2 regions of the Acidovorax sp. SDU_ACID1 genome follow, and region 1 is predicted to be linked to the other one. Evidence: riboswitches for the same ligand, from Rfam matches in the RefSeq annotation. Region 1 holds a riboswitch; the other holds the start of a gene.
The links. Region 1 has a riboswitch for S-adenosylhomocysteine ahead of metH (methionine synthase). Riboswitches for the same ligand answer to the same signal wherever they lie in the genome.

Region 1 (3,410 bases):
GTGCACGCGCGAGCAGGTGGCGCCGCCGATCAGCAGGGGGATCTTCTTGATGCGGAAGTACTCGTCCTTGTCCATCTCGCCGGCCACGTACTGCATTTCCTCGAGGCTCGGCGTGATGAGGCCCGACAGGCCGATGATGTCCGCCCCCTCGGCCTTGGCGCGCGCCAATATTTCGTGGCAGGGCACCATCACGCCCATGTTGATGACCTCGAAGTTGTTGCACTGCAGGACCACGGTGACGATGTTCTTGCCGATGTCGTGCACGTCGCCCTTGACGGTGGCGATGACGATCTTGCCCTTGCTCGACACGTCCATGCCGGCGGCTTCCTGCTGGCGCTTTTCTTCCTCGATGTAGGGGATCAGGTGGGCCACGGCCTGCTTCATCACGCGCGCGCTCTTGACCACCTGGGGCAGGAACATCTTGCCCGCGCCGAACAGGTCGCCGACGATGTTCATGCCGTCCATCAGCGGGCCCTCGATCACATGCAGCGGGCGGCCGCCGCCCTTGACGACGATGGCCTGGTACGCCTCCTCGGTGTCCTCGACGATGAAGTCGGTGATGCCGTGCACCAGCGCGTGCGACAGCCGCTCGCCCACGCTCTTGGGGTGCTCGGGCGTGCCGCGCCATTCGAGCTTCTTGCTGTCGTCCTTGGCCGCGCCCTTGGCGGATTCGGCGATCTCCAGCAGCCTTTCCGCCGCATCGGCGCGGCGGTTGAGCACCACGTCCTCCACGCGCTCGCGCAACTCGGTGTCGAGGTCGTCATACACGCCCACCATGCCCGCGTTGACGATGCCCATGTCCATGCCCGCTTGAATGGCGTGGTACAGGAACACGGTGTGGATCGCCTCGCGCACCGGGTCGTTGCCGCGGAAGCTGAACGACACGTTGGACACGCCCCCGCTCACCTTCGCGCCCGGCAGGTGCTGCTTGATCCAGCGCGTGGCCTCGATGAACTCCACCGCGTAGTTGTTGTGCTCCTCGATGCCGGTGGCGACGGCGAAGATGTTGGGGTCGAAGATGATGTCCTCGGGCGCAAAGCCCACCTCGTCCACCAGCACGCGGTAGGCGCGCTCGCAGATCTCGATCTTGCGCGCGTAGGTGTCGGCCTGGCCCTGCTCGTCGAAGGCCATGACGACGGCAGCGGCGCCGTAGCGCTTGACCAGGCGGGCCTCGTGCTTGAACTTCTCGATGCCCTCCTTCATGCTGATCGAGTTGACGATGCCCTTGCCCTGGATGCAGCGCAGCCCGGCCTCGATCACCTCCCACTTGGACGAGTCCACCATCACCGGCACCTTGGCGATGTCGGGCTCCGACGCGATGAGGTTCAGGAAGCGCACCATGGCGGCCTTGCTGTCGAGCATGGCCTCGTCCATGTTCACGTCGATGACCTGGGCGCCGTTCTCCACCTGCTGGCGCGCCACCGACAGCGCTTCCTCGTACTGCTCGTTGAGAATCATGCGCGCGAAGGCCTTGGAGCCGGTGACGTTGGTGCGCTCGCCCACGTTGACGAACAGCGTGCCCTCGCCGATGAAGACGGGCTCCAGGCCGGAGAGTTTCATGGGGGGGACGAGGGCAGCGGACATCGGACTCACCTGTGCAAACGGTTCGGGGGGACAGGTGAGCGTCGTTGCGAACGGGGGACGGCCCCAAGCCTGACGGGCCGGTGGACGGCCCGCTGCAACGCTCCTTGGGGGAAAGGGCGATTTTACCGGCTGATCTTGTTACATTGCGCGACAGGATCAGGCGCAGGGCCTTTTCCCCGACACCGACAAGAAGAGGGCAACGATGTTTCGATGGACACGATATGCGGGCGCGGCCATGGCGCTCGCGCTGGCGGCGGGCTGCGGCGGTGGCGACGACGATGACGGCTACGTGCCGCCGCCCACGCCCAAGGTCACCGGCGCCGAGGGCTTCTGGGCCGGCAAGGCCTCCACCGGCTACGACGTGGCCCTGGCTATCCTCGACAACGGCGACACCTGGGGCGTGTATGCCCGCGATGGCGTGATCCACGGCGCGGTGCACGGCACCACCCTCTCGGCCGACGGGCGCCTGCGCGGCTCCGGCGCGCAGTTCGACCTCGCCGGCAACACCGTGGCCTCGCGCGCCTACGAGGGCACCTACGCCATGCAGAAGGACATCCAGATCGGGTTCGGCTTCGATGCGTTCTCGGGCACCTACAGCGCCGCCTACGAGCAGCCCGCGTCCCTCGCCCAGCTGGCGGGCACCTACCGGGGCATGGGCGTGAGCACCGGCGCGGCGAGCATGCCTGTGACGCTGTCAATCTCCGCGAACGGCGCCGTGGCCACCGAGCCCATGCAGGGCTGCACGGCCCAGGGCTCGGCCGCGCCGCGCCCGGGCGGCAAGAACATCTTCGACCTGCGCATCGCATTCGCGGGCGACGCCTGCGCGCTGGGCCACGGGGCCATCGCCACGGGCGTGGCGTACTACGACAGCGGACGCCTGATGGCCGTGGGCCTGCTGCCCTCGCAGATCCAGGGCTTCGCCTTCCTGGGCGGCAAGTAACGCTACCGCACCGGCAGGAACTGCATGAACGTGCCGCCCGCCAGCCCCTGCACATAGCCGATGACGGCGCGGCGGTACTTCTCCGTGGTGACCTGCGCCAGCAGGTCCACGCGCGCGATGATCTTGCCGAACTCGCGCTCGTAGCTCAGGTTGCGCTCGGCGGCGCTGATCTCGTCGGCCAGCAGCAGCGGCGCGCCCGTGGCGGCGCGGCGCTGCGCGAGCATCCACACGGCGACCTCCAGGTTGCGCGCGGCGTTGTAGAGGTGCTGCGCGTCCTGGCCGTCGACCAGGTAGAACTCGGTCTTGCCGCCATGGGCGGTGATGAGCATGTCGGCCACGGCGTAGATGAAGCCCGCCACGCGGTCGCCCGTGAAGTCGGGCGAGAGGGCCAGGGCCAGCGCGTCGATGTCGCGGCGCTGCTGCAGCGCGGGCCAGCCGCTGCGCTGGGCGATGGCGGCACGCAGTTGCGTCACGGCCAGGTCGCGGCTGGCGGCGCCGCCCTTGCGCCACTCAGCCGGGTTGCGGCGGTAGAGCTTGTCGGCCAGGCGGTGGAGGCTTTCCAGGTTCTCGCGCATGGCCACGGTCGCCACGCGGTTCATGTCGGACTGGCCCCATTCCTGCATGCTGGCGTCCGCGCCCTTGACCTCGCCCTTGTGCGTGGGCGCAGGCGTGCCGCAGGCGGCCAACAGCAGGGCGGCGGCGGTGGCGAGGGTGAGGCGGCAGGCGTGCATCTGGGCTGCATTATGGCCAGATCGGCCTGCAACCCTTGTCCATCAAGCGCGGCCAGCTATCATTTTTTCACATTCTTCCTGCTCCAGCGCGCGCAGGCGGCGGTACAGCGTGCGGGGGCTGACGCCCAGCGCCCGCGCCTGCTCGCGGCGCGTGG
Region 2 (3,410 bases), 640 kb from region 1:
AGGAATACGTCTGCGCGCATCGCGCTCATCCTTTATGAGTCAAATAGGTCTCCAGCGCTTACTGGAAAAGCGCTGAAAGCTACCAAATCAGTAGCGATAGGTGTCGGGCTTGTAGGGGCCGTTCTTGTCCACGCCGATGTAGGCGGCCTGCTCGTCGGTCAGCACCGTGAGCTGCGCGCCGAGCTTGGACAGCTGCAGCCGCGCCACCTTCTCGTCCAGGATCTTGGGCAGCACGTAGACCTTGCCGGCCTGGTAGGCGTCGGGCTTGGTGAACAGCTCGATCTGGGCGATGGTCTGGTTGGCGAACGAGGACGACATCACGTAGCTCGGGTGGCCCGTGGCACAGCCCAGGTTCACCAGGCGGCCCTTGGCCAGCAGGATGATGCGCTTGCCGTCGGGGAAGATGATGTGGTCCACCTGCGGCTTGATCTCCTCCCACTGGTATTTTTCCAGCGAGGCGACTTCGATCTCGTTGTCGAAATGGCCGATGTTGCAGACGATGGCCTGGTCCTTCATCGCGACCATATGCTCGTGGCGGATCACGTCCTTGTTGCCTGTGGTGGTCACGAAGATGTCGGCCTTGTCGGCGGCATATTCCATCGTCACCACGCGATAGCCTTCCATCGAGGCCTGCAGCGCGTTGATCGGGTCGATCTCGGTCACCCACACCTGGGCGCTCAATGCGCGCAGCGCCTGCGCCGAGCCCTTGCCCACGTCGCCGTAGCCCGCCACCACGGCCACCTTGCCGGCGATCATCACGTCGGTGGCGCGCTTGATGCCGTCCACCAGCGACTCGCGGCAGCCGTAGAGGTTGTCGAACTTGCTCTTGGTGACCGAGTCGTTCACGTTGATCGCGCGGAACAGCAGCGTGCCCTTGGCGGACATTTCATTCAGGCGGTGCACGCCCGTGGTCGTCTCCTCGGTCACGCCGATGATCTCGGCGCTCATGCGCGAGTACCACGTGGCGTCTTCGGCCAGCTTCTTGCGGATGGCGGCGAACAGGATGCGCTCTTCCTCGCTGCTGCCGTTGCCGGCGACCAGCGATGCGTCCTTCTCGGCGCGCTGGCCCAGGTGCATCAGCAGCGTGGCATCGCCGCCGTCGTCCAGGATCATGTTCGGGCCCTTGCCTGCGAACTCGAAGATGCGGTGCGTGTAGTCCCAGTAGTCCTCCAGCGACTCACCCTTGATGGCGAACACCGGCGTGCCACCCGCCGCGATGGCCGCGGCCGCGTGGTCCTGCGTCGAGAAGATGTTGCACGAGGCCCAGCGCACCTCGGCGCCCAGCGCCTGCAGCGTCTCGATCAGCACGGCGGTCTGGATCGTCATGTGCAGCGAGCCGGTGATGCGTGCGCCCTTGAGCGGCTGGCTCTTGGCGTATTCGTCGCGGATGGCCATCAGGCCGGGCATCTCCGTCTCGGCGATGCGGATTTCCTTGCGGCCCCAATCGGCCAGGGTGATGTCGGCGATCGCGGATTCGCGGGCTGCAGCGTTCATGGGTTTCTCCAATGGTGAAAAAACCACGCTCTCGGGGGATGGAACTCACCGCACAGGCCAAGCGTGGGTGAGCGTCGTTGCAAGTGAATCGTTCCGAGCCTCACGCCCCGCCGTGCTGGGGACGCTGCAACGCTCCTCGGAAAAGCCTGCGATTATAGAGCCGCCGGTAAAATCACGCCCTTTGCCCCAGCCCGCTCCAGCCGTGTCCTTCGCCCCTGAAACCCGCCGCCGCCGCACCTTCGCCATCATCTCCCACCCCGACGCGGGCAAGACCACGCTGACGGAGAAGCTGCTGCTGTTCTCGGGCGCGATCCAGATCGCCGGGGCCGTCAAGGGCCGCAAGGCCAGCCGCCACGCCACGTCGGACTGGATGGAGATCGAGAAGCAGCGCGGCATCTCGGTCGCATCCAGCGTGATGCAGATGAGCTACCGCGACCACGTGGTGAACCTGCTCGACACGCCCGGCCACAAGGACTTTTCGGAAGACACCTACCGCGTGCTCACCGCCGTCGATTCGGCGCTGATGGTGATCGACGCGGCCAACGGCGTGGAATCGCAGACCCGCCGCCTGATCGAGGTCTGCCGCCAGCGCGACACGCCCATCATCACCTTCGTCAACAAGATGGACCGCGAGGTGCGCGACCCGCTGGACATCCTGGACGAGGTGGAGCGCGAGCTGGGCATGCCCTGCTGCCCCATCACCTGGCCCGTGGGCCAGGGCAAGACCTTTGGCGGCATCATCAACCTGCGCACGCAGAGCATGACCGTGTTCTCGCCCGGCAGCGAAAAGCGCCCGCAGGATTTCGAGGTGATCCCGCTCTCCGACGCCGCCACGCTGCGCGCGCGCTTCGGCCAGGCCTTCGACGACGCGATGGAGAGCATGGAGCTGGCCGTGGGCGCATCCGCCGAATGGGATCATGAAGCTTTCCTGGCGGGCAAGCTCACACCCGTGTTCTTCGGCTCCGGCGTCAACAACTTCGGCGTGATGGAAGTGCTGGACGCGGTGGTGGACATGTCCCCCCCGCCCGGCCCGCGCAAGAGCACGCTCGTCGTCAACAAGCAGCCCGTCGAGAAAGTCATCCAACCCGAGGACGAGGGCTTCTCCGGCGTGGTCTTCAAGGTGCAGGCCAACATGGACGCCAACCACCGCGACCGCATCGCCTTCGTGCGCGTGGCCTCGGGCAAGTACACGCCGGGCATGAAGATGAAGGTGCAGCGCACGGCCAAGGAGCTGCGCCCCACCAGCGTCGTCACCTTCATGAGCCAGCGCCGCGAAGCGGTCGATGAAGCCTACGCAGGGGACATCATCGGCTTCACCATCCACGGCGGCGTGCAGCTCGGCGACACCATCACCGACGGGCCCAGCCTGCAGTTCACCGGCCTGCCCTTCTTCGCGCCCGAGATGTTCATGACCGTGGTGCTGAAGAACCCGCTGCGCACCAAGCAGCTGCAGCAGGGGCTGATGCAACTGGGCGAGGAAGGCGCCATCCAGGTCTTCAAGCCCGAGGCCGGCGGCAACATGCTGCTGGGCGCCGTAGGCCAGCTGCAGTTCGAAGTGGTGCAGCACCGCCTGAATACCGAGTACGACTGCGATGTGCGGCTGGAAGGCTGCCAGTACACCGGCGCGCGCTGGATCACAGCCGACACGCCCGCCGAGCTGCGCGAGTTCGAGAACGCCTACCCGCTGCGCATGGCGCGCGATGCGGCGTACACGCTGGCCTACCTCTGCACCAGCCCCTACGACGTGCGGCTGGCGCAGGAGCGCTTCCCCAAGATCCACTTCCACCCGCTGCGCGAGCATGCCGGGCTGGCGCTGAGCGCGAGCTGATGCAGCCCCTGGCCTCTGGGCAATTGCCGCAGCCGCCACTCCTGGCGGGCGTGCTGACCGACATCGACGACACGCTGACCACCGAGGG

Region 2: another riboswitch for S-adenosylhomocysteine. It lies ahead of ahcY (adenosylhomocysteinase); the one in region 1 lies ahead of metH (methionine synthase).

Annotation. Positions count from the first base shown of each region.
Region 1 covers NZ_CP152342.1:4,320,731-4,324,140, forward strand. The annotation lists gene metH (methionine synthase) at 1-1,584, opposite strand, end outside; S-adenosyl-L-homocysteine riboswitch at 1,614-1,696, opposite strand; gene AAG689_RS21245 (hypothetical protein) at 1,787-2,524, shown strand; gene AAG689_RS21250 (hypothetical protein) at 2,527-3,255, opposite strand; gene AAG689_RS21255 (sigma-54 interaction domain-containing protein) at 3,298-3,410, opposite strand, start outside.
Region 2 covers NZ_CP152342.1:3,684,951-3,688,360, forward strand. The annotation lists gene AAG689_RS18120 (TlyA family RNA methyltransferase) at 1-20, opposite strand, end outside; gene ahcY (adenosylhomocysteinase) at 88-1,494, opposite strand; S-adenosyl-L-homocysteine riboswitch at 1,557-1,638, opposite strand; gene AAG689_RS18130 (peptide chain release factor 3) at 1,697-3,322, shown strand; gene AAG689_RS18135 (HAD-IIB family hydrolase) at 3,322-3,410, shown strand, end outside.